DNA from 4 places in the Pseudomonas sp. DR48 genome. Region 1 is predicted to be linked to each of the others. Evidence: predicted binding sites of a transcription regulator. Region 1 holds the regulator's gene; each other region holds the start of a gene.

Region 1 (7,606 bases):
GGATCGCGAACTGGCAATCAACCCGGGGCAGGTCTATGGCTCGCTCAATGGCATAACCGCCAAAGATCCGGCTTTTGGTCTGGAAGCGGTCTGGATCGAAATCAGCCAGCGAGCCCAGGCTCAATCGCTCGGTTACACCGTGGTCGATGCCAGCACGGTCGTGGCGACCCACTTGAACCAGATTCTGTACAAGCACTCCAGCGAACTGATCGGTCACGAAGAAGTCCAGCAACTCATGCAATTGCTGGCCAAAAGCTCGCCCAAGCTGGCCGAAGAGCTGGTGCCGGGTGTGGTCTCGCTGTCGCAACTGCTCAAGGTGTTGCAGGCGTTGTTGGCTGAACAGGTGCCGGTGCGCGACATTCGCAGCATCGCCGAGGCCATCGCCAACAATGCCGCCAAGAGTCAAGATACCGCCGCGCTGGTCGCCGCGGTGCGCGTCGGCGTATCCCGTGCAATCGTCCAAAGCATTGTGGGGACTGACTCCGAGCTGCCAGTTATCACTCTGGAGCCAAGGTTGGAACAGATATTGCTCAATAGTCTTCAGAAGGCAGGACAAGGCTCGGAAGAGGGCGTTCTGTTGGAGCCAAGCATGGCTGAGAAGCTGCAACGCTCGTTGATCGAAGCGGCGCAGCGTCAAGAAATGCAAGGTCAGCCGGTGATTCTGCTGGTGGCCGGTCCGGTTCGCGCGATGCTCTCGCGATTCGGCCGACTGGCAGTCCCGGGTTTGCATGTGTTGGCTTACCAGGAAATTCCTGACAACAAGCAAGTGACCATCGTTGCGACAGTAGGGCCCAACGGCTGAGGTAGTGGTTTATGCAAGTTAAGCGTTTTTTCGCCGCCGATATGCGTCAGGCCATGAAACTGGTTCGTGATGAGCTGGGCGCTGATGCCGCGATTATCGGCAATCGCCGGATCGCTGGCGGTGTCGAACTGACGGCTGCCCTCGATTACAAATTGTCGGCGCTGGCCCCGCGCGTTCCGAACATGGAACTCGAGGATGAGCTGCGCAAGACCCAGTCGCGGATCGTTACCGCCCAGGCTGAATTGAGCCTGCGTGGCGAAGGCGAGACCGACGGCGACAAAACCACCAATCGGCAGTTGTTCGCCGGCCTGCCATTGACCGCCGCCGAACCGCTGATAGAGCCAACTTACACCCAGCCCCGTCGTGCTGCACCGGCCCCGGCGCCAGCGGCAGGCGGCGTCGATCCACGGGCGTTCGACTCGATGCGTTTCGAGCTCAACAGCCTGCGCGAACTGATGGAAGTACAACTTGGTTCCCTGGCCTGGAATCAGCTGCAAGGCAGCCGTCCGGCCCAGGCCAACCTCTGGCGTCGCCTGCAACGCATCGGTTTGTCCGGCCCGTTGTCGCGCGATCTGCTGGCGATGATTACCGATATTGAAGAGCCTCGTCAGGCCTGGCGCATGCTGCTGGCGCACCTGGCGCGGATGATCGCCACACCGGAAGTCGAGCCACTGGAAGAGGGCGGCGTGATTGCCATGGTCGGCCCTGCCGGCATGGGCAAGACCACCACCCTGGCCAAGCTCGCGGCGCGTTACGTGCTCAAGTACGGCGCGCAAAACATCGCGCTGGTGAGCATGGACAGCTACCGTATCGGTGCTCAGGAACAACTCAAGACGCTGGGCCGGATCCTCAATGTGTCGGTGACTCACATTGATCCGGGCCAGTCGCTGGTCCAGGCACTGGAACCATTGCTGCGCAAACGCGTGGTGCTGATCGATACCGCGGGCCTGCAGGCCAGCGATCCGGCACTGCGCATGCAGCTCGAAAGCCTGGCCGGCCGTGGCATCAAATCAAAAAATTACCTGGTGCTGGCAACCACCAGCCAGAAACAGGTTCTAACGGCCGCTTATCACAGTTACAAACGCTGCGGGCTCGCTGGCTGCATCCTGACTAAACTGGATGAAACGGCAAGTCTGGGAGAGGTGTTAAGCCTGGCAATCAGTCATGAATTGCCGGTGGCCTACCTGACGGATGGCCCGCGGATTCCGGATGATTTGCATCTGCCGCGTCGTCATCAGTTGGTCAGTCGCGCCGTTAGCGTGCAAATGCAGGAAGAACCCAGCGAAGAAGCCATGGCTGACATGTTCGCTGATATTTACCACAGTCCGACCAAGCAGGTTGGCTGAGGTAGTAATGAACAGTTTTCGTACCTACATCGATGGTCTGCCATGCATTGTTCCGTTTGTGAACGCGCAGCCAGTAATGTGGCCTCCGTCTATGCAAGACAAGGTAAAGAAATAACATGGGCAGCATGCATCCCGTACAGGTGATCGCGGTGACCGGCGGCAAGGGTGGCGTCGGCAAGACTAACGTGTCAGTGAATTTGTCACTGGCCCTGGCTGAGCTCGGCCGTCGCGTCATGCTGTTGGACGCCGACCTGGGGTTGGCGAACGTCGACGTCCTGCTGGGACTGACACCCAAACGTACCCTGGCCGACGTGATCGAAGGCCGCTGTGAGCTGCGCGACGTTCTGTTGCAGGGCCCCGGCGGCATCCGCATCGTCCCGGCCGCGTCCGGCACCCAGAGCATGGTTCATTTGAGCCCGGCTCAACACGCCGGCCTGATCCAGGCCTTCAGCGACATCGGCGACAACCTCGATGTCCTGGTGATCGATACAGCTGCAGGTATTGGTGACTCGGTAGTCAGTTTTGTTCGCGCCGCGCAAGAAGTCTTGCTGGTGGTGTGCGACGAGCCGACTTCGATCACAGACGCCTACGCACTGATCAAATTACTGAACCGCGATTACGGCATGAACCGCTTCCGCGTGCTGGCCAACATGGCGCAGAGCCCGCAGGAAGGTCGCAACCTGTTTGCCAAGTTGACCAAGGTCACGGATCGCTTCCTTGACGTCGCCCTACAATACGTCGGCGCCGTGCCTTACGACGAAAGCGTACGCAAGGCTGTGCAGAAGCAGCGCGCCGTCTACGAAGCCTTCCCGCGCTCCAAGTGCGCCCTGGCGTTCAAGGCGATTGCGCAGAAGGTCGATACCTGGCCGTTGCCTGCCAACCCGCGTGGGCACCTGGAGTTTTTCGTTGAGCGTCTCGTGCAACAGACCGCAGGACCCGTCCTATGACAGCCAGTGGCTACAACCTCTACAAGAAGTCGGCACGTGACGCGCAGTACGAGCTGATCGAGCGTTACGCGCCACTGGTCAAACGCATTGCTTACCACCTGCTGGCACGTCTGCCAGCCAGTGTTCAGGTTGAAGATCTGATCCAGGCCGGCATGATCGGCCTGCTTGAAGTGTCGACCAAATATGACGCCAGCAAGGGCGCGAGTTTCGAGACGTACGCGGGCATTCGAATCCGCGGCGCGATGCTCGATGAAGTTCGCAAGGGGGACTGGGCACCACGTTCGGTCCACCGCAATACCCGCATGGTCAGCGACGCAATTCGCTCGATTGAAGCTAAAACCGGTCGTGACGCTAAAGATCACGAAGTTGCGGCCGAACTCCAATTGAGTCTCGACGATTATTACGGGATTTTGAACGACACCCTGGGCAGCCGGTTATTCAGTTTCGACGATCTGTTGCAGGACGGCGAACACGAAGGGCTGCACGAGGATGGCGCGAGTGCACATCTGGAACCGTCACGCGATCTGGAAGATGAACGCTTCCAGGCGGCGCTGGCGGACGCGATTGCCAATTTGCCGGAGCGTGAGCGACTGGTGTTGGCGCTGTACTACGACGAAGAGCTGAACCTCAAGGAAATCGGTGAGGTCCTTGGGGTCAGCGAATCCCGGGTCAGCCAGTTACACAGCCAGTGCGCGGCCCGCTTGCGGGGGCGTTTGGGGGAGTGGCGAGCGCGCTGAAGGCAGTGTGGGGACACTGCGAGCGGGACCGGTGCGGGATTAGCTGCACCGGTCGCGATTTGTTGTGCTCCAGACAGTCATCGAGTGCATTGCCGGATTGATTGAAATGGCGTGTCCAGGTGCTGGGCGCGTTTAAGACTGCTTGGAGGTCGAATTGGACAAGAACATGAAAATCCTCATCGTTGATGACTTCTCAACGATGCGGCGGATCATAAAAAACCTGTTGCGTGATCTTGGGTTCACCAACACGGTCGAGGCTGACGATGGCACTACTGCCATTCCGGTTCTCAACAGCGGCAGCATCGACTTTCTGGTAACGGACTGGAACATGCCTGGCATGACCGGCATCGATCTGCTGCGCCACGTGCGCGCCGATGAAAAGCTCAAGCACCTGCCAGTGCTGATGGTCACCGCTGAAGCCAAGCGCGAGCAGATCATCGAAGCGGCCCAGGCCGGTGTTAACGGCTATGTGGTCAAACCCTTCACGGCCCAGGCGTTGAAAGAAAAAATCGAAAAGATTTTCGAACGCATCGGTTGAGACACTGCGTCACCGGGGGAGCTATGGACACTAACGAATCTTCACAGGGCGATTTTGAATCGACCCTGAAAAAACACGCGGTCGAATTGGTCAACAGCCTTGAAAAGGGCAAGTTCGGCGACGCTGTGCAACTGATCCATGAGCTCAATCAGACCCGTGACCGCGGCCTGTATCAGGAGGTGGGCAAGCTCACTCGCGAGCTGCATAGCGCGATCGTCAATTTCCAGATTGACCCGAACATGCCGCAAGCCGAGGAAGTTTCCCAGATCACCGATGCCACCGAGCGTCTGGGGTACGTGGTCAAACTGACCGAGGCCGCCGCCAACCGCACCATGGATCTGGTGGAGAACGCCACACCGCTGGTCAACGGCCTGAGCCAGGAAGCCCAGGCATTGAGCACGGATTGGGGGCGGTTCATGCGCCGCGAAGTCGGGGCTGAAGAGTTCCGTGAACTGGCGCGCCGGGTCGACGGTTTCCTGACACGCAGCAGCGAAGACAATCGCACGGTGTCGAGCAACCTCAACGACATCCTGCTGGCTCAGGATTACCAGGACCTCACCGGTCAGGTGATCAAGCGCGTGACCCAATTGGTCACCGAAGTTGAAAGCAATCTGCTCAAGCTCGTGCTCATGGCCAGCCAGGTAGACCGTTTTGCGGGTATCGAACATGACCGTGAAGCGATGCTGGCTGAAAAAGATCCACAAAAACATCTCTCTCAGGGTGAAGGTCCGCAGATTCATGCCGATAAAAGAGAAGACGTTGTGTCCGGTCAGGACGATGTGGACGATTTGTTATCCAGCCTAGGATTTTAGAGTTTCAACATTCTAGGTTTTTTAGGTTTTTAGACCTTTAGGAGCACCCCCCTTAATGAGCTTCGGCGCCGATGAAGAGATCCTTCAGGATTTCCTGGTTGAGGCCGGCGAGATTCTAGAGCAACTGTCCGAACAGCTGGTCGAGCTTGAAAGCCGACCTGATGATGCGGACCTGCTCAATGCAATTTTTCGCGGTTTTCACACTGTAAAAGGGGGCGCCGGCTTCCTCCAGCTCAACGAGCTGGTGGAGTGCTGTCACATCGCCGAGAACGTGTTCGACATCCTGCGCAAGGGTGAGCGTCGCGTCGACTCTGAACTCATGGACGTTGTTCTCGAAGCGCTGGATGCAGTGAACAGCATGTTCACCGAAGTCCGCGAACGCAGCCCGATCACGGCTGCGACGCCGCAATTGCTTGCGGCACTGGCCCGTCTGGCCGAGCCGCAGATGGCCGACGAAGCTGCTCCGGTGGCCGAAGTGTTCCAGGCGCCGGTCGCTGAAGAGTCGGGAGACATCACCGATAACGAATTCGAACTACTGCTGGACTCGCTGAACGCCGTCAAGGCTCAGGCTGAGGCACCGGCGGCTGCGCCCGTGCAATCGGCACAAGCGGCGGCCAGCGACGAAATCACCGACGCCGAGTTCGAGTCGTTGCTCGATCAACTGCACGGCAAAGGCCAGTTCGCCGTCGATGCGGTGGCAGCGCCTGCACCTGCGGCACCGGCTGCCCCGAAAGCGGCAGGCGACAGCTCCGACATCACCGACGACGAATTCGAGGCATTGCTCGATCAGTTGCACGGCAAGGGCAACTTCGCCGTTGACGCGCTGGAATCGGCCATAGCCGCTGTACCAGCCCCGGCTGCGCCGACCGCTAAAGCGGCTGGCGGTGATCTGATCTCCGATCACGAATTCGAATCGCTGCTCGACGAATTGCATGGCAAAGGCAAGTTCACCGAAGTGGGCACCGGCACCGTGGTGACGGCTCCTGCCGCCAAGGCGCCTGCTGCTGCGGCGAAACCAGAACCTAAAGTTGAAGCGCCGAAACCGGCTGCCGCTGCTGCACCGGCACCGGCTCGCGCCGCGCCGTCCGCGCCGCCACCGGAAAAACCGGCCAGTGAAGCCGAGACCACCGTGCGGGTCGATACCGCGCGTCTCGACGAAATCATGAACATGGTCGGCGAACTGGTATTGGTGCGTAACCGCTTGGTCCGTCTGGGCCTCAACAGCGGCGACGAAGCCATGTCCAAGGCCGTGTCGAACCTCGACGTGGTCACGGCCGACCTGCAGACCGCGGTGATGAAGACCCGGATGCAACCGATCAAGAAGGTCTTCGGACGCTTCCCGCGTCTGGTTCGCGACCTGGCTCGCCAGCTCAAGAAAGAGATCATCCTGGAGCTGGTCGGCGAAGAAACCGACCTCGACAAGAACCTCGTCGAGGCCCTGGCCGACCCGCTGGTCCACTTGGTGCGCAACGCGGTCGACCACGGCATCGAGTCGCCTGAAGAACGCGAAGCCTCGGGCAAGTCCCGCGGCGGCAAAGTGATCCTTGCGGCCGAACAGGAAGGCGACCACATCCTGCTGTCGATCTCCGATGACGGCAAAGGCATGGACCCCAACGTCCTGCGTTCCATCGCGGTAAAACGCGGTGTGATGGACAAGGACGCGGCCGATCGCTTGAGCGACACCGAGTGCTACAACCTGATTTTCGCACCGGGGTTCTCGACCAAGACCGAGATCTCCGACGTGTCGGGTCGTGGCGTGGGCATGGACGTGGTGAAAACCAAGATTTCCCAGCTCAACGGTTCGATCAACATCTACTCGACCAAGGGCCAGGGCTCGAAGATCGTCATCAAGGTCCCGTTGACCCTGGCGATCATGCCGACGCTGATGGTCATGCTCGGCAACCAGGCGTTCGCGTTCCCGCTGGTGAACGTCAACGAGATCTTCCACCTCGACCTCTCGACCACCAACGTGGTGGACGGCCAGGAAGTGGTGATCGTGCGGGACAAGGCGCTGCCGTTGTTCTACCTCAAACGCTGGCTGGTCAGCTCCGCCGCTCACGAAGAGCAGCGCGAAGGCCATGTGGTGATCCTTTCGGTGGGCACTCAGCGGATCGGCTTCGTCGTCGATCAACTGGTGGGCCAGGAAGAAGTGGTCATCAAGCCATTGGGCAAAATGCTCCAGGGAACCCCGGGCATGTCGGGCGCCACCATCACGGGTGACGGTCGCATCGCGCTGATTCTCGATGTCCCGAGCATGCTCAAGCGTTACGCCACGCGGCGTATTTGATTCTGGTGGAGCGGGGCGACCAAGCCTCGCTCCATCTAACGGAGTGTTTATGGCAGTCAAAGTCCTGGTGGTGGACGATTCGGGGTTTTTCCGCCGCCGCGTCTCGGAAATTCTTTCAGCGGATCCGAATATCCAGG
Region 2 (7,606 bases), 1.7 Mb from region 1:
TGAAGAAGACGATAAGAAGCAGCCCGAAATTGGGTCTGTAGCTCAGTTGGTTAGAGCGCACCCCTGATAAGGGTGAGGTCGGCAGTTCGAATCTGCCCAGACCCACCAATTTTTGTGTGGGAACCTGTAGCAATACGGGGCCATAGCTCAGCTGGGAGAGCGCCTGCCTTGCACGCAGGAGGTCAACGGTTCGATCCCGTTTGGCTCCACCACTCACTGCTTCTGTTTGTTGAAAGCTTAGAAATGAGCATTCCATCGTGATGATGGTGAATGTTGATTTCTAGTCTTTGGCTAGATCGTTCTTTAAAAATTTGGGTATGTGATAGAAAGATAGACTGGACGTTACTTTCACTGGTAACGGATCAGGCTAAGGTAAAATTTGTGAGTTGCTCTTAATTGAGTATTATCGAATTTTCGGCGAATGTCGTCTTCACAGTATAACCAGATTGCTTGGGGTTATATGGTCAAGTGAAGAAGCGCATACGGTGGATGCCTTGGCAGTCAGAGGCGATGAAAGACGTGGTAGCCTGCGAAAAGCTTCGGGGAGTCGGCAAACAGACTTTGATCCGGAGATGTCTGAATGGGGGAACCCACCTAACATAAGTTAGGTATCTTAAGCTGAATACATAGGCTTAAGAAGCGAACCAGGGGAACTGAAACATCTAAGTACCCTGAGGAAAAGAAATCAACCGAGATTCCCTTAGTAGTGGCGAGCGAACGGGGACTAGCCCTTAAGTGGCTTTGAGATTAGCGGAACGTTCTGGAAAGTACGGCCATAGTGGGTGATAGCCCTGTACGCGAAAATCTCTTAGTCATGAAATCGAGTAGGACGGAGCACGAGAAACTTTGTCTGAATATGGGGGACCATCCTCCAAGGCTAAATACTACTGACTGACCGATAGTGAACTAGTACCGTGAGGGAAAGGCGAAAAGAACCCCGGAGAGGGGAGTGAAATAGATCCTGAAACCGTATGCGTACAAGCAGTGGGAGCCCACTTTGTTGGGTGACTGCGTACCTTTTGTATAATGGGTCAGCGACTTATTTTCAGTGGCGAGCTTAACCGAATAGGGGAGGCGTAGCGAAAGCGAGTCTTAATAGGGCGTCTAGTCGCTGGGAATAGACCCGAAACCGGGCGATCTATCCATGGGCAGGTTGAAGGTTGGGTAACACTAACTGGAGGACCGAACCGACTACCGTTGAAAAGTTAGCGGATGACCTGTGGATCGGAGTGAAAGGCTAATCAAGCTCGGAGATAGCTGGTTCTCCTCGAAAGCTATTTAGGTAGCGCCTCATGTATCACTGTAGGGGGTAGAGCACTGTTTCGGCTAGGGGGTCATCCCGACTTACCAAACCGATGCAAACTCCGAATACCTACAAGTGCCGAGCATGGGAGACACACGGCGGGTGCTAACGTCCGTCGTGAAAAGGGAAACAACCCAGACCGTCAGCTAAGGTCCCAAAGTTATGGTTAAGTGGGAAACGATGTGGGAAGGCTTAGACAGCTAGGAGGTTGGCTTAGAAGCAGCCACCCTTTAAAGAAAGCGTAATAGCTCACTAGTCGAGTCGGCCTGCGCGGAAGATGTAACGGGGCTCAAACCATACACCGAAGCTACGGGTATCACTTAGGTGATGCGGTAGAGGAGCGTTCTGTAAGCCTGTGAAGGTGAGTTGAGAAGCTTGCTGGAGGTATCAGAAGTGCGAATGCTGACATGAGTAACGACAATGGGTGTGAAAAACACCCACGCCGAAAGACCAAGGTTTCCTGCGCAACGTTAATCGACGCAGGGTTAGTCGGTCCCTAAGGCGAGGCTGAAAAGCGTAGTCGATGGAAAACAGGTTAATATTCCTGTACTTCTGGTTATTGCGATGGAGGGACGGAGAAGGCTAGGCCAGCTTGGCGTTGGTTGTCCAAGTTTAAGGTGGTAGGCTGGAATCTTAGGTAAATCCGGGATTCTAAGGCCGAGAGCTGATGACGAGTGTACTTTTAGTACACGAAGTGGTTGATGCCATGCTTCCAAGAAAAGCTTCTAAGCTTCAGGTAACCAGGAACCGTACCCCAAACCGACACAGGTGGTTGGGTAGAGAATACCAAGGCGCTTGAGAGAACTCGGGTGAAGGAACTAGGCAAAATGGCACCGTAACTTCGGGAGAAGGTGCGCCGGTGAGGGTGAAGCATTTACTGCGTAAGCCCATGCCGGTCGAAGATACCAGGCCGCTGCGACTGTTTATTAAAAACACAGCACTCTGCAAACACGAAAGTGGACGTATAGGGTGTGACGCCTGCCCGGTGCCGGAAGGTTAATTGATGGGGTTAGCTAACGCGAAGCTCTTGATCGAAGCCCCGGTAAACGGCGGCCGTAACTATAACGGTCCTAAGGTAGCGAAATTCCTTGTCGGGTAAGTTCCGACCTGCACGAATGGCGTAACGATGGCGGCGCTGTCTCCACCCGAGACTCAGTGAAATTGAAATCGCTGTGAAGATGCAGTGTATCCGCGGCTAGACGGAAAGACCCCGTGAACCTTTACTATAGCTTTGCACTGGACTTTGAATTTGCTTGTGTAGGATAGGTGGGAGGCTTTGAAGCGTGGACGCCAGTTCGCGTGGAGCCAACCTTGAAATACCACCCTGGCAACTTTGAGGTTCTAACTCAGGTCCGTTATCCGGATCGAGGACAGTGTATGGTGGGTAGTTTGACTGGGGCGGTCTCCTCCTAAAGAGTAACGGAGGAGTACGAAGGTGCGCTCAGACCGGTCGGAAATCGGTCGTAGAGTATAAAGGCAAAAGCGCGCTTGACTGCGAGACAGACACGTCGAGCAGGTACGAAAGTAGGTCTTAGTGATCCGGTGGTTCTGTATGGAAGGGCCATCGCTCAACGGATAAAAGGTACTCCGGGGATAACAGGCTGATACCGCCCAAGAGTTCATATCGACGGCGGTGTTTGGCACCTCGATGTCGGCTCATCACATCCTGGGGCTGAAGCCGGTCCCAAGGGTATGGCTGTTCGCCATTTAAAGTGGTACGCGAGCTGGGTTTAGAACGTCGTGAGACAGTTCGGTCCCTATCTGCCGTGGACGTTTGAGATTTGAGAGGGGCTGCTCCTAGTACGAGAGGACCGGAGTGGACGAACCTCTGGTGTTCCGGTTGTCACGCCAGTGGCATTGCCGGGTAGCTATGTTCGGAATAGATAACCGCTGAAAGCATCTAAGCGGGAAACTAGCCTCAAGATGAGATCTCACTGGGACCTTGAGTCCCCTGAAGGGCCGTCGAAGACTACGACGTTGATAGGTTGGGTGTGTAAGCGCTGTGAGGCGTTGAGCTAACCAATACTAATTGCCCGTGAGGCTTGACCATATAACACCCAAGCAATTTGACTACTCGAAAGAGCATCAGATTGCGGTGTGTGAAGACGAAACGAACCGAAAGTTCGAGAAGGCTCGCAAAACACCGAAGCTATCACATACCCATTCGCTGGAGCGTGGTCTCGCAAGAGAGCACGACCTGGCTACCGAATTTCTTGACGACCATAGAGCATTGGAACCACCTGATCCCATCCCGAACTCAGCAGTGAAACGATGCATCGCCGATGGTAGTGTGGGGTTTCCCCATGTGAGAGTAGGTCATCGTCAAGATTAAATTCCGAAACCCCTATCTGCGTATGCAGGTAGGGGTTTTGTTTTAGTATAAGTCACTGATTTTGCCGGCACGTTACGACTGTAACGGGCTAGCCACCGAATTTCTTGACGACCATAGAGCATTGGAACCACCTGATCCCATCCCGAACTCAGCAGTGAAACGATGCATCGCCGATGGTAGTGTGGGGTTTCCCCATGTGAGAGTAGGTCATCGTCAAGATCAATTCCAAAACCCCTGTTTGCTAACGCAGACAGGGGTTTTGTCTTTCTGACGTCCGTAAAAACGCCGACCCCGCCTACCCTCACCACACTCAGGAACTCTGCGAGCCGACACCTTTCGGCACCAGAACAGTCCTCGACCCTTTCAAGTGCCAGCGGTTACGCCTGCGCCGCTCTAGCACACCGTTCAGCGGGAATACCGGGCATTTCATTTAAACCGCTAAGTATTCCCGGGTTTGTGCCGAAAGACTGATGAGACATGCGTGCACCAAAGTAGAGCGGTCGAAGAGCGCCGTCTGCGCTGTTACATGGAATGTTGCACCTGGAACGCATCCCCACTTTTTGCATAGAAGTCCCATGAAATGAATCTCAAATTCAGCCATAAAATCCTTCTGGCCGCCTCTGGCGTCGTGGTGCTGGCGTTTGCGTTGTTCACTTTGTACAACGACTATCTGCAGCGAAACACGATCCGGCAGAACCTCGAATCGTCCGTCCAGCAAGCCGGCGACCTGACTGCCAGCAGCGTGCAGAACTGGATGAGTGGGCGTGTACTGGTCCTGGAAAACCTCGCGCAAAACGTCGCTCATCAAGGCGCCAATGCTGACCTTCCGGGTTTGGTCGATCAACCGGCTTTCACTTCCAACTTCCAATTCACCTATGTTGGCCAGGCCAATGGTGTATTCACTCAGCGTCCCGATGCGAAGATGCCGGACGGTTACGATCCGCGTCAGCGCCCCTGGTACAAACAAGCTGTAGCTGCCGACAAGACCATGCTGACTCCGCCCTATATGGCAGCTGTCGGTGGCCTGGTGGTCACCATCGCCATGCCGGTGAAGAAGAATGGAGAATTGCTCGGGGTGGTCGGTGGTGACCTAAGCCTGGAAACCCTGGTGAAGATCATCAATTCGGTAGACTTCGGTGGCATCGGCCATGCGTTCCTGGTCAGCGCCGACGGGCAAGTAATCGTCAGCCCGGACAAAGACCAAGTGATGAAAAACCTCAAGGACATCTATCCGAACGCCGGTGTGCGCATCGAGAAGGGCAATCAGGACGTCACCCTGAACAAGCAGGACCGCATCCTTTCGTTCACTCCGGTCAGCGGTTTGCCGAATGCCGAGTGGTACATTGGTCTGTCGATCGATAAGGACAAGGCCTACGCGCCGTTGAGTCAATTCCGCACCTCAGCGTTGATCGCGATGTTTATCGCCGTCAGCGTTATTGCAGTGCTCCTGAGCCTGCTGATCAATGTGTTGATGCGCCCACTGACTACCATGGGCCGTGCGATGCAGGACATCGCCCAGGGCGAGGGTGACTTGACCCGTCGTCTGTCCGTGGAAAGCAAAGACGAGTTTGGCGAGCTGGGCGGCTCTTTCAATCAGTTCGTAGAAAGGATTCACGCCTCGATTTCCGAAGTGTCCTCGGCGACCCGGCAGGTTCATGACCTGTCCCAGCGTGTAATGGCCTCGTCCAACGCCTCAATCGTCGGCTCCGACGAACAAAGCGCTCGCACCAACAGCGTGGCCGCCGCAATTAATCAGTTGGGCGCCGCTACTCAGGAAATCGCGCGTAACGCCGCGGACGCTTCCCAGCACGCCAGCGGCGCAAGCGAGCAGGCCGATGACGGTCGTCAGGTGGTGGAAAAAACCATTCTGGCCATGACCGAGCTGTCGCAAAAAATCAGCCTGTCCTGCACCCAGATCGAAACCCTGAATGCCAGCACCGATAACATCGGGCACATTCTGGATGTGATCAAAGGCATCTCCCAGCAGACCAATTTGCTGGCGCTCAACGCGGCCATCGAAGCGGCTCGAGCCGGTGAAGCCGGTCGCGGTTTTGCGGTGGTGGCGGACGAAGTGCGCAATCTGGCGCATCGCACGCAAGAGTCGGCGGAAGAGATCCACAAGATGATCACCTCGCTGCAGATCGGCTCCCGCGAAGCGGTGACGACCATGAATGCGAGCCAGGTCTCCAGTGAAGAGACTGTCGAAGTGGCGAATCAGGCCGGTCTGCGATTGGTGAGTGTTACCCAGCGCATTGGCGAAATCGACGGGATGAACCAGTCGGTGGCAGCCGCGACCGAAGAACAGACGGCAGTCGTGGAAACCCTCAACGTTGACGTCAATCAGATCAACCTGCTGAACCAGCAGAGCGTAGCGAACCTCAATGAAACATTGAAGGATTGCGATGCATTGTCGTTGCAGGCGAACCGGTTGAAGCAGCTGGTGGATAGCTTCAAGATCTGATTCAGGTCAGACCGCGTTATCGTTCATCGCGAGCAGGCTCGCTCCCACGCTTGACCGCACTCCTTCAGAAGGAACCCGGTTAACCTGTGGGAGCGGGCTTGCCCGCGATGGCGGTAGCTCAATCACCGCCAGACGAAAGCCCTACGCAAATAGCTTCAACACATTATTCATCGCATCATCGGCAAACCCCTGCACAAAATCCTTGAATCCCGGCAAGGCCTCGGCGCCGCCCTGCGCCGGCTCGGCAATGATGGTCCAGGTCGCCCGCGACTTGCCCGCACCCAGCGGTTCTACACTCATCGCCGCCCACAAATTGGCCACGCCCAACGTGTTGTAGATCGTGGTCCACGTCATGCTCAGCGCCTGGTCATCGCGTGAATTAAGCTGCTCGACCACCAGGTTGCCATCCTTGAAGAATTTCTTGCGCAGCGACGACACGCCTTCTCCTGTCATCTCGATATGCGAGAGCGCAGGAATGAATTTGTCGAAGCCGGCAAAGTTGCCGACCACCGCCCAGACTTTTGCGGCATCCGTCGGCACCTCCACAGAAGATACGACGTGGCAGCCGTGAGGGTTTTTGATCAGGGTATCGGGTTGCAGAGTGCTCATGGTCTTGCTCCATTGGGTTTGAATGAATCAGATGAAGTTGATTTCTTTCAGGTAGTCGCAGCCACGGCGCAGCAATGCCGGGGATTTTTCCGGGTAATGCGCGCCCATCTGTCGTACGCCGGCCTGGGCGTTGTCGTGGCCGATCATCGAGATGTCGCCGATGTCTTCCTCGAAGCCGTTGAGGTAGAACCCGAGCACGCCGAACAGCGCGTTGTCGCTGTCGACCCGACCGAGTTGCTGCTGCCAGTCAGCGACACTGACCATGGCGAATTCCCGGCCGGCATCACGGAATGACGCAACGTAGTCGTCCCAACTCAGGGGCTCGGGGTTGTGCAGGTTGAACACGGCTTTTTCGGCCTGATAGCGGCTGGCATGGAAGGCGATGAACCGGGCCAGAAAGTCCACCGGCATCAGGTCGAAATTGAGCGCGAACTCCGGCACCTGACCGAGTTGAATCGATCCCTTGAGCATCAGCATCAAGCGGTTCTTGTGCGGCTGACAGACGCCGGTGAGGCTGTTGAAACTGATGTTCCCCGGTCGGTAAAGATTGACCCGCACCCCGCGCTCGCGGGCTCGTTCGAGGATCCGTTCACCGACCCATTTCGACAGGTTGTAGCCGTTCTTGATGTAGATCGGCGGGGTTTGTGCGGCGGGCAGTTCCAGCACCCGGCCATCGTCGGCAATCGTGCTGGAGGCCGACAGCGTGGAGACGAAGTTGAAGATTTTCTTGCTGCGCCCCTCGCACAGACGCAAGCACTCGAAAATCGGCTCGACGTTGTCTCGCGCCAGCGACTCGTAATCGAGTACGTGATTGACGTTGGCGGCGTTGTGCACCAACGCGCCGAACTCTCGATCCAAACGCTCGTAAATGGCCGGTTCGAGCCCCAGTGACGGACGCGTA
Region 3 (7,606 bases), 1.2 Mb from region 1:
AAAAACGGATATGCCCCCAACCCCACCCCAACCCCAACCCCACCCCCAAACCCCAAGATCGGAAGTGCACAAAAAAGCCGACATCTCTGTCGGCTTGATTGTTGTCGATCACTGCTTTGGTGAATCAGCCGGTTTGGCCGGTGCACCCGGTTTCGGCGCCGCATCCTCGAACAGGTTCAAGCGTTCGCGCAGTTCGTGGGCCGGCACCGGTTGCTGGTCCGGTGGCAACGCATTTGGATCAACCGGTGTGGCAGGGGCATCACCCGGCGCGGTCGCCGGGGCAGGCTCTGCGCCTTGCGAACCTTCGATGGCCTCCTGGGCCTTCTTCGTCAGCACGACGATGTCGATACGACGGTTGACCGGGTTGAACGGATTCTTGCGATCGAACAAGGCCGACGACGCATAACCCACGACACGGGCAACCTGCGAATCCGGATAGCTCCCGGCGACCAGCGCACGGCGAGCGGCGTTGGCTCGGTTGGCCGACAGCTCCCAGTTACCGAAGTCGCCCGTGCCGGTGTAAGGCTTGGCATCGGTGTGGCCGCTGATGCTGATCTTGTTCGGCACCGCTTTAATCGTGTCGGCCATGGCCAGCAGGATGTCTTCGAAATACGGTTTCAGGCGAGCTGAACCAGAGTCAAACATCGGACGGTTTTCGGCGTCCATGATCTGGATGCGCAAGCCGTTCGGCGTGATTTCGAACAGGATCTGGTCCTTGAATTTTTGCAGCTGCGGATTTTCATCGACCTTGTTCTGCAACTCTTGCAGCAACAGTTCAAGGCGCTCCTTCTCCACCTGCTCGGCCATGCCTTCGACCTGGTCGGTGTCGACGGTGACTTTGTCCGGCTGCGGCTGGGACTTCACCTCGGGATTGAGGGTTTTATCCGGTGCCAGGGTCGGGGAACCGCCCAAATCGATGATGAATGGCGTGCCGCTTTCGCTGAAGCCGACCGGGTCCTTGAAGTACCCGGCGATGGCGATCTTCTGTTCCGGCGTTGCGGTGGACAGCAGCCACAGCACCAGGAAGAACGCCATCATCGCCGTCGCGAAGTCCGCGAAGGCAATTTTCCAGGCGCCCCCGTGATGCCCGCCGGCGATGCGCTTGACGCGCTTGATGATTATCGGCTGGTTATTTTCCATACAGAGTGCTCTGTCTCACAAATACTGTTCCTTTTTGACGGTGCCTGTTATCGCCATACGGCGTTGCCGCTCCTCGCCATAGCGAGCTATGACTCGTCGCGGCGCCTTGTCTGGCAACAACAGTCACTCGCCAAAAAAGGAACGTATTTGCAAAACAGAGCACTATCGACCGCGAACCGCTTGTTCCAGCTCAGCGAAGCTTGGACGGTGCGCCGGGTACAGAACCTTGCGGCCGAATTCCACCGCCAGCGATGGCGGCATGCCGGACGCTGAAGCCACCAGCGAAGCCTTGATGGCTTCGTAGACGTTGAGTTCTTCCTTGGCATCGTGGGCCAGGGAATGGGCCAGCGGACCGAAGAAACCGTACGCCGCGAGAATACCGAAGAAGGTACCGACCAGGGCCGCACCCACGTGCAGGCCGATGGATTTCTGATCGCCTTCACCCAGGGAAGCCATGGTCACCACGATACCGAGTACCGCCGCGACAATACCGAAACCAGGCATGGCGTCGGCAATACCGTTCACCGCGTGGGACGGATGCTCAAGGTCTTCCTTGAGGCTGTAAAGCTCCATGTCGAACAGGCCTTCAAGCTCATGGGGAGCCATGTTGCCGGAGGACATGATGCGCAGGTAATCACAGATGTACGCGGTCATGCGCTCATCTTTGAGGACCGTAGGGTACTTGGCGAAGATCGGGCTCGCGGCGGCATCTTCGATGTCGCCTTCAATCGCCATCATGCCTTCGCGACGGCTCTTGTTGAGGATTTCGTAAATCAGCCCCAACACTTCCAGATAGAACGTGTGGGTAAAACGCGAACTGAACATGCCCAAGGATTTCTTGAGCACGTGCATGGTCATGTAACCAGGGTTGGCCTGGAGGAATGCGCCAAGGGCCGCGCCACCGATAATCATCACCTCGAAAGGCTGAATAAGGGCGGCAATCTTGCCGTGGGAAAGCACGTATCCGCCGAGCACGCTCGCGAATACGACGATGATGCCGATAATTTTAGCCATAGGTAGGAGAGCACTTACTGAGTCGGGTTCAAGGTCATATTCGGAAGTTAAAAAATCTCTTCTTCTACTTATCGGCAAAACTGCGCCAGACTATAGCCAGTTCAGGCGAAAAGCCAATTTGGCCCGCTCCAGGCATAGGTAATGCAGACGATGATCGCGTCCAACCATGGCTAACGAAACGAACATCCCTACCGCGAAACCAACCACGCTTGAAGGCTGGGTCAAACTGCTTGACGGCGTGCGCCTGCCGGTTCCGCAAGACAGTCACGACCGGGTCTGCAAGGCCATTGCCGATAACCGCAGTTCACTTCGCGACATCGCCGAGCTGTTGCAAGGCAGCCCGGCACTGGCCTTGAGCGTGATTCGCGAAGCCAACCGCCACACCCACGGCAGCATGGCCGAGCCGGCTGAAAACCTTGAGGTGGCCCTCAATCGCCTCGGTTTGAAACGCACCGAAGAATTGCTCGCCCGTCTTCCCGCCGAACCTTTGTCACAGATACCGGTTGCGCTGCGTCAGCTTCAACTGATCAGTCAGCACGCAACCCAACAGGCCAACGGTTTTTTTGCCAGCCGTCTGGCGCGTTTGTGGCAGGACATTCATTGGGGCAGCCTGCTGTTTCTTTCACCGCTGTGGCCGATGGCGCTGACTCATCCACAACTGCTTGAAGAGTGGGAACTGCGGGTCATTCATAAAGGCGAGTCGGCACGCACCGTCGAAAAGCAATTGTTCGGCGTGCGCCTGCTGGATATCTGCCTGGCACTGGTGGATATCTGGCGCCTGCCGATCTGGGTCCAGCAAGGCTATCGACTGCTGCTGAACGAACAGCGCGAACTGGTCAAAGTGCTGCGCATCGCCCGCGACGTCGACCATCCGCTGCGCCAGCAAAACCGCCTCGATGACGATCCGACCCTGCGCCGCTGGCTCAATCAGCCCGCGAATACTGTGTTGCTGGCCAATGGGCTGGCGCTGTCGGCGCAACATGCCTGGGACAGCCCGCATTGTGAGCGCTGGCAGTACCTGACCAGCCTTTATCTGCAAATGCCGATGAGCGAGGTGCAGCAGCAATTGCACCAGCAGGCGGTCAACAGCGCGCACCAGCACGCCATGCCGGACCTCTGGCACCCGGCTGTCTCGCTAATCTGGCCTACGGGCATGAACCGCATTCACGCCGGTTTGCTCCCGGCCCCGGCGCCCACCGCCGAAGACTTGGCGAACTGGCGCAAGCAATGCGCCGAACTGCTGGTCGAGCCGAGCCGTTTCACCAACGCCATGCACTTGACCACCTCGGCCCGGGACGCACTGGTCGCGTGCGGCATGCGGCGGGTGATGATTTTGATGGCTGACCGTACCCACGCCAATTTGCGCGTGCATCAAACGGCCGGACTGACGAAGGAAGCGGCAGGTCTGAACTTTGTGGTCAGCCAGAGCACCGTGCTGCAACGCTTGCTCTCGCAACAGGCCCAAGTGCGCCTGGTGCCGGCGAACAACGCGCAGTTTTCAGCTTTATTACCCGCCAGCTTGCGCGCGCAGTTTCGCGGTGAACACTTGCTGCTGCGCTCACTGGTCAACAACGGTCGAGTGATCATGGTCGTTGTTGCCGATCAGGGCGGCGGGCCGTTCTCGGAGATCACCGTGCAAGCCTTCGGCAAAACCGCGCAGTGCATCGAAAAGGCCCTGCACAGCTTTAGCCACCGCGGCCAATAAGGCTGCGTTACAATCCTCTCCCTTTGTGCTCTGGAGACCTCACATGTCTGACTTCTCTGGCTTGGCGCTGGTCATCGAGCCGAGCGACTTGCTCCCTCGCCTTGAGTCCCGCGAACTGATTCTGGTGGACCTGACCAGCAGCGCCCGCTATGCCGCAGGGCATATTCCCGGAGCGCGCTTTGTCGATCCCAAGCGTACTCAACTCGGCCAGGCGCCTGCGCCAGGGCTGATGCCGCCGCAAGCGGCACTCGAAGCGTTGTTCGGCGAGTTGGGACACAACCCCGATGCCGTCTACGTGGTGTATGACGACGAAGGCGGCGGCTGGGCCGGACGCTTCATCTGGCTGCTGGATGTCATCGGTCATAAAAAATACCACTACATCGACGGTGGCCTGACGGCCTGGCTGGCAGAAGGATTTCCAATGTCGATCCAGATCCCGCCATCCGCAGGAGGCTCGGTTGCGTTGACCCTGCACGACGAACCCACCGCCACCCGTGAATACCTGCAAAGCCGTCTCGGTGCCGCCGACCTGGCCATCTGGGACGCGCGCGGCCCGCTGGAGTACTCCGGCGAGAAGGTGCTGGCGGCCAAGGCCGGGCACATTCCCGGCGCGGTGAACTTCGAATGGACCGCCGGCATGGATCAGGCGCGCAACCTGCGCATCCGCCAGGACATGCCGCAGATCCTGGAACAACTCGGCATCACCAAAGACAAAGAAGTGATTACCCACTGCCAGACTCACCACCGCTCTGGCTTCACCTATCTAGTGGCCAAATCCCTCGGTTATCCGCGGGTCAAAGGCTACGCCGGCTCTTGGGGCGAATGGGGCAACCACCCTGATACGCCCGTAGAAACTCAAGGTTTTTAAGGACAGTTAATGAATAAGCGTTTGTTTATCCTCAGCCAATACCTGCTGCCTCATCATCTGCTTTCGCGACTGGCCGGCTGCATTGCCGAATGCCGCGTACGCTGGTTCAAGAACGCCTTTACCGCCTGGTTCGCCAAGCGTTATCAGGTGGACATGTCTCAGGCGCTGGTCGAGGATCTGACTGCCTACGAGCACTTCAATGCGTTCTTCACCCGCGCACTGAAAGATGGCGCTCGCCCGCTGGACAAAACCCCGGGCGCGATTCTCAGCCCGGCCGACGGCGCGGTCAGCCAGCTTGGCCCGATCGAACACGGTCGCGTGTTCCAGGCCAAGGGCCACAGCTTCAGTGTCCTGGAATTGCTTGGCGGCGATGCGGCGAATGCTGCGCCGTTCATGGGCGGTGATTTCGCGACGATCTACCTGTCGCCGAAAGACTACCACCGCGTGCACATGCCACTGGCCGGCACCCTGCGCGAGATGGTCTACATCCCGGGGCGGATTTTCTCGGTCAACCAGACCACCGCTGAAAACGTACCGGAGCTGTTCGCCCGCAACGAGCGCGTGGCGTGCATTTTCGACACCGAGCGCGGGCCGATGGCCGTGGTGCTGGTCGGCGCAATGATCGTGGCTTCGATTGAAACCGTATGGGCCGGGCTGGTGACGCCACCCAAGCGCGAACTGAAAACCTTCCGTTACGACGAAGCTGCCCGCGCACCCATCCATCTGGAAAAAGGCGCCGAACTGGGTCGCTTCAAACTGGGTTCGACCGCGGTCGTGTTGTTCGGGCCGGACCAGGTGAAATGGGTTGAAGGGCTTGGCGCCCTGTCGCCGGTTCAAATGGGCCAGGCGTTGGGTCTGCCAAACGCCTGACCTGGCTGATCCGCCCCGCCGAATGAGTTCGACGGGGCGGACATTACGGTTGCACCGTCGCTCGACTCGCCCACAAAAGCCCGAGCGACACGCGCCTGACAGTCAAACAGTCGAGGCGCATAACTGCTACAGTCACGTCATTCACTGCCCATTTCCCGGTCGGAGTTTTTCCACGGCATGAATGAGACCAGCCCCCACCTGTTGTTACGTGTCCCGATCCCGACGCAACAGCGTCTGTCGTTCTGTGAACCCACGCCACGCGACCTCAAGCGCTGGATCGCCGACCTGCCCAAGGCCAACATCGGCGAAACCGCTCGCTTGCTCTATCAGGGCCTGAGCGAACTCAACCAGCTGCTCACCCCCAGCGACAATCGCCTGCAACTGCTCGAACTGCTGCGACCCGAGGTGTATTTCGTCTGCAAACACCTGGAGCGGCATTTTCTGCATCAAGCCATTGTGCTCGACGAGCGCTCGCGCAAAATCGCCAACCTCTGCCAGGCGCTGCAAAATCACTTGGCGACCGGCTACAAACAGATCGTCGTGCGGATCACACCGCGTTTCAGCAAAGACCGGGCGCCATTGCTGGCACAAGCACTACAGCGGGCGATCCATTGCCTCAATGGCCCGCTGATCCGTGCGACGCAACTCTACTGCCCGGTGCCGGAAGGCCTGTGGCTAGAGTCGCACCAGCTGTACCGGATCGCCTGCGCGCATAAACTCCAGCACTTGAGCCTGCGCGATGAACTGGCCAGCCAGACGCGAACCCTGAGCATCGAACAGACTTACGTGGTCGCCCTGCTGCTGGGCGCCGCACGCTGTAATCAGCTGCGTCAGAACCAGATCGCCCGACTTGCCGAGGTACTGGAGCCCTGGAGCCAATGGATCAAACTGCAGCCCTCCAACCCCGCCGACGGGCTGTTCGCCGTCGCACCGGACCTCGACGTCGGGCCGCGCTATCGCTCCAAATTCAGGGCCGAGCAGCAGGCCAGTTTGCTGGGGGTTGATCCTCAGCTCCTGGTCGCCGCCATCGAAGCGCATCTGCAGGGCAATAACAGTGGCTCAACGCCGCTGCCGGTACCCGCCGGCTTGACCCTGGATACGCTGCAACACTTGCACGCCGCGTGGGGGCAGGCGGCCGAGCGCAGCTTTCAACGTACCGTCGGCCAAGGCACCCTGACCCTGTGCGTGGGCATGAGCGCGCTGCACTTTTACCTGGGCGGGCAACGTTCATTCAGCGACATCCTGAAAAACCCCGGCACCCGACTCGCGAAATTTTCTGCATTGCCCCTGACAGGCCAAGGCAAGGACCAATGGAGCCAGGCGTTCGATGCTGCGCCCAACGCCAGCGCCGATGCCTTGCTGCCTTATGAAGAGATTGAATACCCGCAATTGCAGAACGACGATGGCAAGGATGCCGCCGACAGCAATCGGCATTTTCCGACCTATGCCCTGCCGATCATCAATCACAGCCCCGGCGGATATTGCCTGGCGTGGCCCGGCGCAGTGCCCGCCGAGCTACAGGCCGGCGAGATGGTCGGAATCGAGGACTCCGCCAATAAAGGCTGGAGCATTGCGGTGGTGCGCTGGATTCGTCAGGTGCGTGGCGGCGGCACGCAGATGGGCATCGAACAAGTTGCGCCTTACGCAGAGCCATGCGGCTTGCAACTGGTGCGCTCGCGGGACGATCACAGCCAATACCTGCGCGGTCTGTTGCTGCCCGAGATCAGCGCCATCGACCTGCCCGCCACCTTGCTCGCCCCGCGCCTGCCGTTCCAGGAAGGCAACAAAGTGTTGATCAACACCAACGGCCAGGAACGCCGGGCCGGGCTCGATCGGCGGGTGGCGAGTACCAACAGTTTCAATCAGTTTGCTTACCGTTCGCTGGAAGCGAGCAGAAACGACAACGCCGCTGAAAGCGGCGTTGAAGAGGAGTTTGATTCGTTGTGGAAGTCGCTTTGATCCCGAAAGCAAAAGATCGCAGCCTTGTTTCACTCGACAGCTCCTACAGA
Region 4 (7,606 bases), 3.5 Mb from region 1:
ATGTTGTTGGCCAGGACTTCGGCACGCTGGGCGCGAAAGCCCAAGGCTTGTTCGTGGATACCGAGCGCTTTATCGAAGCTGATGCTCATGTCGGGAAACCTTCGGGTGACCTGATTTTCGTAACAGAGACTTAGCAAGCGGCGTGCCAATTCAAAAAAGCCCGTAAACCGGGGCTTTGCGGGGTGGTGGCAAGACGGCAATGCCAGAAAAGCGGCAACCGGTTTCCGCCGTCTGCCGCTTTTCTGCCGCTTTCCCACCGGCAGCACCTATTCGAATGTGGGAGCGGGCTTGCTCGCGAAGGCGGGGTGTCAATCAAAGCAGATGTCGACTGACACGACGCCTTCGCGAGCAAGCCCGCTCCCACATTTGAATTGGAGTGTTTGCGGGATATCGACAGGCACAAAAAAACGGGAGCCCCTGAGGACTCCCGTTTTCATGTGTGCCGCCAATCCATCACTTCGCCTGGTAAATGATCCCCGGGCTGCACTGGACCATCTGGTAGTGATCCGGCAAACCGTTCAGCGCTTCGGAGGCGCCGAGGAACAGATAACCGCCGGGCTTGAGGGTGCTGTGAATGCGCAACAGGATGTCTTTCTTCACCTCGGCGGAAAAGTAGATCAACACGTTGCGGCAGAACACGATATCGAACTTGCCCAGGGCCGCGTAGCTGTCGAGCAGGTTGAACGAGCGAAACTCCACACGGCTCTTGATCGGCGCCTTGATGGCCCAGCGTCCCGGCCCCTTGGGGTCGAAATAACGCTGAAGGCGTTCGGGCGACAGGCCACGGCCGATGGCCAGGCTGTCGTACTCGCCGGTCTTGCAGTTGGTCAGCATGGTGCCGGACAAATCAGTGGCAACGATCTGCACACCCATTTTCAACTGGCCCATGTTGACCCGCTCGAACTCATCGATGGACATCGACAGCGAATACGGTTCCTGACCCGACGAGCACGCCGCCGACCAGATCCGCAGACGTTGGCCGGGGGCCGCCTTGATCGCTTCGGGCAGCACCTTGTTCTTCAAGACTTCAAACGGATAGGTGTCACGAAACCACAGGGTTTCGTTGGTGGTCATGGCATCCACCACCATCTCGCGCAAACCACTGCGCGGCTGGGTCTGAATGCGCTGGACCAGTTCACCCAACGACTTGATACCCTGCTGTTCCATCAGTTTGTTGAGACGGCTCGAGACCAGGTATTGCTTGTTTTCACCGAGCAAAATGCCACAGGCTTTTTCCAGGAATACCCGGAACTGTTCGAAATCCAAATTACCCGTAGACAAAGATACCGCCTCTTAAATCGTGTTGAACCGCCAGGGACAAAAGGCCCCTAGCTGATATCTGCTGCTTTGATCCGGTCGACTACCCGGGATGCCAGGTCATCAGGGCGGAATTTGGCAAGAAAGTCATCAGCACCGACTTTCTTGACCATCGCCTGATTGAATACGCCCGACAACGAAGTATGCAGGATGATATGAAGCTTTTGCATGCGCGGGTCGGCGCGGATCTCCGCCGTAAGGGTGTACCCGTCCATTTCCGGCATCTCGATGTCGGAAATCATCATCAGGAACTCTTCTTCCGGCTTCTTGCCCTCGTCGACCAGCTTGCGCAGGTATTCCAGCGCTTGCCGACCGTCGTTCAACGCCACCACTTCGACGCCGACCGTTTGCAGGCAGCGCGTCACTTGCTTGCGCGCCACCGATGAGTCATCGACCGTCAAGACCCGCAGCGACAATGCTTTGTGCTGGGTTTCGACATCCACCACGCCGACCGAAATCGCTTCCGGTGTCGGCGCCACTTCCGCCAGCACTTTCTCGACGTCGATGATTTCGACTAGCTGATTGTCGACCCGAGTCACAGCGGTCAGGTAATGATCGCGCCCGGTGCCCTTGGGAGGCGGATGAATTTCCTCCCAGTTCATGTTGACGATGCGCTCCACCGAGCGCACCAGGAAACCCTGGGTCTTGGTGTTGTACTCCGTAATGATCACAAACGGATTGCTCTGATCCTTAAGCGCGCCGGAGCCGGTTGCCATTGCCAGATCAAGAATCGGAATGGTCGCCCCTCGGATATTTGCTACACCGCACACGACAGGACTGGACTTGGGCATCAGGGTCAGCTTGGGGCATTGCAGCACCTCACGAACCTTGAACACGTTGATCCCATACAGCTGCTGGCCGTCAAGACGGAACAACAACAGCTCAAGGCGATTCTGCCCCACCAGTTGCGTGCGCTGGTTTACCGCATCCATTACACCAGCCATGCACAGACTCCTACACCAACGCTAAGTGTGTTGCGACGCCCATTCATTGCTAAACGGCACGGCGCTTGCTTTTTAACTCTTATGAACACAGAACCGACATTTTTCCGACGCCTGACATCAACTTCCCGCAAATTGCTTTGTGCGATATCGGCCGTTTGCCTGTTCAACGCTGGCAGCCCTGCCCTTGCTGACGCGGTTACCTTGCCTGACATGCTTATCGGCGTCACTCAGGGCTTTCTTGAGTTCACCGTAGAAGACTATTTGGCTACCAGTCAAACCGAAGGCCGCTACGAAATCGAAGTCAACCGACTCGATCCACGTATGCATATGCCCATGTGCGACAAGGAATTGACAGCCACTCTGGAGAGCCCGGCGACTCCGATCGGACGGGTCACGGTCAAGGTTCGCTGTGATAGCTCATCGCCTTGGACCGTGTTCGTACCCGCTCAAGTCCGCCTGTTTCGGGACGTTGTCACGACCACTCGGCCGCTCAAGCGCGCCGGTATCATCGAGCCCAGCGACGTGATGCTGCGCGAACGCGACATCAGTCTGATCAACCAGGGTTATTTCACCGCGCTGGATCAAGCCATTGGACAAAAACTTACCCGACCAACGGTCGCCGATCAGGTCCTGACGCTGGTCCATCTGGAACAGGCGGAAGTCATCAGCAAGGGCGACCAAGTGGTGATTACCGCGCGCAGTGGTACGCTCAGTGTGCGCATGCCCGGCGAAGCGCTGTCCAACGGCGGCTTGCGTGAACAGATTCGAGTGAAAAACCTTAATTCCAACCGGGTCATCAAGGCGCAGGTGATCGCGCCAGGCCAAGTGGAAGTGGCTATGTAGATATCTCTGGCTCTATGGGTGAAGAGATGGCGCGTTGCCCGGCGGTTCCCTAAACTGTGCACCAGGCAGGACAAGCACTGGCACTTGCACGCTCATTGATAAATGGGCCTAAAGTTTTTGCAGGGAGAGCCGAAAACATGGCAAGCGTCCAAATACCCAGAGGTTTTTTATCATGGTCATCGATTTCAGCCGTTTAAACAGCTCCTCGCCACTTACCGGCAGTACGCGTACCAGCGCCGCGAAGGAAACAGCCGAAGCCGGCAAATCCGCGCCGCTGAATACCCCGGCCGAACAGGCCAGTACCGTCACAAGCGGGGAATCGGTACACCTCAGTAATGAGGCTCAACAGTTGCAGAAGGTCACTGACAAGCTGCGCGATCAGCCTGCCGTCGACAACGCCCGCGTGGCAGAGTTGAAAGCAGCAATCGCCGATGGCAGCTATAAAGTCGACAGCAACCGTGTAGCCAGCAAACTGCTCAACTTCGAAGCCCAGCGCTAGGCCATTGCCTGCGCCAGGCTTTTGGACGCTTAAACCCCAAGGCCAGCCATGCACGATACTAATTTACTGCAACTGATCATCGACGACTTTGCCCCGGCGCAACACTTGCTGGAGTTACTGCAAACCGAGTCCCTCGCCTTGCATGGTCGTGACATGCAACTGCTCGAGGAGATTCTCGCGCAGAAACAGGCACTGATCGTTTTGCTTGACCAGCATGGCCGCAAGCGCAGTGAAATCCTCGCCAGCCTCAACCTGCCGCTCGATCGCACAGGCCTCGAGCAACTTGCCAGCCATTCCAGCATTGGCGAACAGTTGCTGGCACAGAGCGATGTACTGACTGACCTCCTGGCTCAGTGCCAGGCTGCGAACGCCAGTAACGGCCAGTCCATTCTGGTTCAGCAAGCCGCTACGGCCAATCAGCTGAAAATCCTCACCGGCGGCGAACCACCCGCACTTTATGATGCTCGCGGATCCACCGCCAAGCTTGCGAAGCCGCGCCCGCTCAGTCAGGCTTGAGCCTTTGCATCGACACGCCCTATCAAGACACGAAACATGCTGGCAAAATGCTGGCTCGCCGTAGTCATTTTTTGCCTGGAGATTGATTAACCGTGTTCAATACCCAAAGCGCGGAAGACGCCCCGCAGCCACCCAAGGTGCTTACCACACCTCTGGAAATCTCCAGCAACCTGCGCCAGCTTCAGGACAGCCATGACCCACTGATCATCACGTTCCATGAGCGCACCCAGCGCTTTCAGAGCTATCTGGTGGACGTTGATCGCGACCGCAACATGATCGCCCTGGATGAAATGATCCCGCGTGACGGAGAACGGTTTCTGCTGGCCGGAGAACCGTACAAAGTTGAAGGCTTCCACGACGGTGTGCGCATCGCCTGGGAAAGCAATGGCGCGCTGACCATCGATGAGTCCGGCGATACTCGCTGCTATCGTGGCCCCCTGCCCGCTGAAGTGGTTTATCACCAGCGCCGCAATGCGTTCCGTGCAGCGTTGAAACTGGCGCAACTGGTCAGCGTCGAACTGGGTGGCGACAAACTCAAGTCGAGCCTGGGCGGCAAGCTGCTGGACATCTCGGCCACCGGCTGCAAGCTGCGTTTTGAAGGCGACATCACCAGCAGCCTGCAACTGGGCCAGGTCTATGACCGCTTCGTCGCCGCCCTGCCCTTCGGCAACATGACCGCGCCGGTCGAGCTGCGTTACCTGCACTTCGAAGAGAAGATCTCCACTACCTTTGCCGGTGTTCGCTTCCATAACATGAGCGGACTGGTGCAGCGGCAAGTCGAGCGCTTCGTCTATCAGTTGCAACGCGAAGCACGACGTTTCGACAAAGACGACATGTAATACGACGCGTCAACAAAAAAACGGGCAGTCCCTTGCGGTGACTGCCCGTTTTTTTTATGCCTTGGCCTATGGCCGGGCCTCGGTAAAACTCTGCTCGCGGCCCGCGTCCGGATCTTCAGGTGGAGGATCCGCCTGCGGTTCCATTTCCGGTTCAGGCTCCGGTTCGGGGCTGATCGGGCTCTGCATCTGGTCTTGCACCACCTGCTCATCGACACGCGGATCGAGGCACGCCACCAGCGGCGAACTGGACATGCTGTCCGGCATGGCCACGTGATGCAGCGGCGCATCGTCGACCTGATGCAGGTTGGTGACGGCTTTGGGGCGGATGCGCCACACCAGCACCAGCGCAAAGAAACTGAAAAAGGCATAAAGCATGTGGCTGCCAAACAGCTTCATCAGTACACCGGCCACCAACGGCCCGATACTGGCGCCAACGCCGTAGGTCACCAGCAGCATGGCAGTCAGCGAGACACGACGATCCCCTTCGACATGGTCATTGGAGAATGCCACCGCCAGCGGATACAGGCAGAACATCACCAGCGAACAGAAGAACCCGGCGACAAACAAAATCTCCAGCGGCACCTGCTGCATGATGGCCAGCGGCAACGCAGTCAGGGCCAGCACCACCGCAAAACAGCGGATCAACAATGCCCGGTCATAACGGTCGGACAGCCAGCCCAACGGCCACTGCACCACCAGTCCGGCAAAAATACAGCTACCCATGAACAGACCAACCTGCTCGGTGGACAACCCTTGCTGCGAGGCATACAACGGCGCCAGACCGTAGAACGAGCCAATGATCAGCCCCGCCCCCAGCACCGTACTCAACGACTGCGGCACACGCTTGATGAAGAACCGCGGCTCCATTGGCGCCGGATGCAACGGTGCCGGGTGAATCCGGCGTGTCAGGGCCACCGGCACCAGGCACAGCGCGAAGCACAAGGCGACCAGCATCAGCAGCTCCAGGCCCAGCGCCGGGTGCATGACCAGAATCAGCTGACCCAGCACCAGCCCCAGGTAGGAGGCGATCATGTAGCCGCTGAACACCGTGCCACGCTGCGAAGCTTCGGCCTGCTCGTTGAGCCAGCTTTCAATGACCATGTACTGGCACATCATGCCCAGGCCGACGATGATCCGCAGGAATATCCAGGCTGGCAGCCAGTCGATCAGGCCGTGGCCGAGTACCGCCGCGCCAACGATACCGGCGCAGGCCGAATAGGCTCGAATGTGTCCGACCCGGGCAATCAGCCGGTGCCCGATCTTGCCGCCCAGCACCAGGCCAAAATAGTTGGCCGCCATCAACGCACCGACCCACAGGCTGTCGACGTGATCGGCCGCCAGGCGCAAGCCCAGGTACGTACTCAGCAAGCCAGAGCCGATCAACATCATCAGCGAGGCAAAATAAAGCGCTCGAAAAGGTTTCCAGATTTGGCGCATCGGCGTTCCGAGCGGCTCCTTGCAGTGAGAGTCGGGCTATCCGAAAAGATAGACCGTAGACGATGGATCGTCAGGCCTGAGCAGCCAGGACACGGCGCTCCCAGGGCGTAATTTCATCGAAGAAGCTGGTCAACTCCATGGTCTTCGAAGCGACGTAGCCTTCGATGAACTCATTGCCAAACAGTTCCTTCGCCAATTGGCTACGTTTCAGACGTTCAAGAGCGGCATGCAAGGTACACGGCAACGAAAGATTATCCGGCACCTGGAATTCACCCTGGATCGCCTCGCTCGGCTCCAGTTCGTTTTCAATACCGTGCAAACCGGCGGCAAGGCTGGCAGCGATCGCCAGGTACGGATTGGCATCGGCGCCCGGCAGACGGTTCTCGACCCGACGAGCGGCCGGCGAACTGGCGGGAATGCGCAACCCGGCGGCTCGGTTGTCGTGGGACCAGCAGGCATTATTCGGTGACGCGTAGGGATGGCACAAGCGCTGATAGGAGTTTACGTTCGGCGCAAACAGCGCGGTGAAATCCGCCATGCAGGCCTGCTGGCCGCCGATGAAATGACGGAAGGTGGCGGTCGGCTGCCCGGCCTCGTCGCTGAATACATTACGCCCGCTGCCGATCTCGACGATGCTCTGGTGAATGTGCATCGAACTGCCCGGCGTGTGAGCCAAGGGTTTGGCCATGCAGACCACGGTCAAGCCATGCTTGAGCGCGACTTCTTTGAGCAGATGCTTGAACAGTAGCGTCTGGTCGGCCAGCAGCAACGGATCGCCGTGCAGCAAATTGATCTCGAACTGGCTGACGCCCATCTCGTGCATAAAGGTGTCGCGCGGCAGGCCCAACGCCGCCATGCATTGATAGACGTCACTGAAGAATGGCCGCAAACCGTTATTGGAACTGACACTGAACGCCGAATGACCGTCTTCGCGTCGACCGTCCAGGCCCAGCGGCGGCTGGAACGGCTGGGTCGGATCGGGATTGGGGGCGAACACGAAGAATTCCACCTCGGTCGCCACCACTGGCGCCAGGCCCAGGGCCGCGTAACGCGCGATGACCGCCTTGAGCTGGCCACGGGTCGACAGGTTCGAGTGTTCGCCGGTCAGTTCGTCGGCGTCACAAATGGCCAACGCCCGCGGTGGATTGCTCCAGGGCAGGCGATGGATCTGCGCCGGATCAGGCACCAGCGCCAGGTCGCCGTCGTCACTG

The links. The regulator FliA, encoded in region 1, starts transcription of late flagellar genes. The targets are predictions, from matches to a motif close to CTAAAGTTTNNNNNNNNNNNGCCGNTAA.
Region 2: a site for FliA is predicted at 4,074-4,101, ahead of K5K95_RS09555 (methyl-accepting chemotaxis protein). Genes of this name have one in related genera too.
Region 3: a site for FliA is predicted at 2,223-2,250, ahead of motA (flagellar motor stator protein MotA). Genes of this name have one in related genera too.
Region 4: a site for FliA is predicted at 3,213-3,240, ahead of flgM (flagellar biosynthesis anti-sigma factor FlgM). Genes of this name have one in related genera too.

What each region holds. Positions count from the first base shown of each region.
Region 1 covers NZ_CP081946.1:3,734,214-3,741,819, forward strand. Annotated here, with positions in the region: gene flhA (flagellar biosynthesis protein FlhA) at 1-802, shown strand, start outside; gene flhF (flagellar biosynthesis protein FlhF) at 814-2,148, shown strand; gene fleN (flagellar synthesis regulator FleN) at 2,265-3,095, shown strand; gene fliA (RNA polymerase sigma factor FliA) at 3,092-3,832, shown strand; gene K5K95_RS16865 (chemotaxis response regulator CheY) at 3,999-4,370, shown strand; gene K5K95_RS16870 (protein phosphatase CheZ) at 4,394-5,182, shown strand; gene K5K95_RS16875 (chemotaxis protein CheA) at 5,238-7,469, shown strand; gene K5K95_RS16880 (chemotaxis response regulator protein-glutamate methylesterase) at 7,519-7,606, shown strand, end outside.
Region 2 covers NZ_CP081946.1:2,065,459-2,073,064, forward strand. Annotated here, with positions in the region: tRNA gene K5K95_RS09530 (tRNA-Ile) at 32-108, shown strand; tRNA gene K5K95_RS09535 (tRNA-Ala) at 137-212, shown strand; rRNA gene K5K95_RS09540 (23S ribosomal RNA) at 463-3,353, shown strand; rRNA gene rrf (5S ribosomal RNA) at 3,516-3,631, shown strand; rRNA gene rrf (5S ribosomal RNA) at 3,739-3,854, shown strand; gene K5K95_RS09555 (methyl-accepting chemotaxis protein) at 4,216-6,096, shown strand; gene K5K95_RS09560 (SRPBCC family protein) at 6,238-6,705, opposite strand; gene K5K95_RS09565 (non-ribosomal peptide synthetase) at 6,733-7,606, opposite strand, start outside.
Region 3 covers NZ_CP081946.1:2,508,422-2,516,027, reverse strand. Annotated here, with positions in the region: gene motB (flagellar motor protein MotB) at 109-1,140, opposite strand; gene motA (flagellar motor stator protein MotA) at 1,303-2,154, opposite strand; gene K5K95_RS11405 (HDOD domain-containing protein) at 2,321-3,859, shown strand; gene K5K95_RS11400 (rhodanese-like domain-containing protein) at 3,903-4,727, shown strand; gene asd (archaetidylserine decarboxylase) at 4,737-5,597, shown strand; gene K5K95_RS11390 (molecular chaperone) at 5,775-7,556, shown strand.
Region 4 covers NZ_CP081946.1:257,278-264,883, forward strand. Annotated here, with positions in the region: gene flgB (flagellar basal body rod protein FlgB) at 1-89, opposite strand, end outside; gene cheR (protein-glutamate O-methyltransferase CheR) at 454-1,281, opposite strand; gene K5K95_RS01185 (chemotaxis protein CheV) at 1,329-2,261, opposite strand; gene flgA (flagellar basal body P-ring formation chaperone FlgA) at 2,343-3,104, shown strand; gene flgM (flagellar biosynthesis anti-sigma factor FlgM) at 3,277-3,603, shown strand; gene K5K95_RS01200 (flagella synthesis protein FlgN) at 3,652-4,119, shown strand; gene K5K95_RS01205 (flagellar brake protein) at 4,212-4,958, shown strand; gene K5K95_RS01210 (MFS transporter) at 5,025-6,395, opposite strand; gene K5K95_RS01215 (glutamine synthetase family protein) at 6,466-7,606, opposite strand, start outside.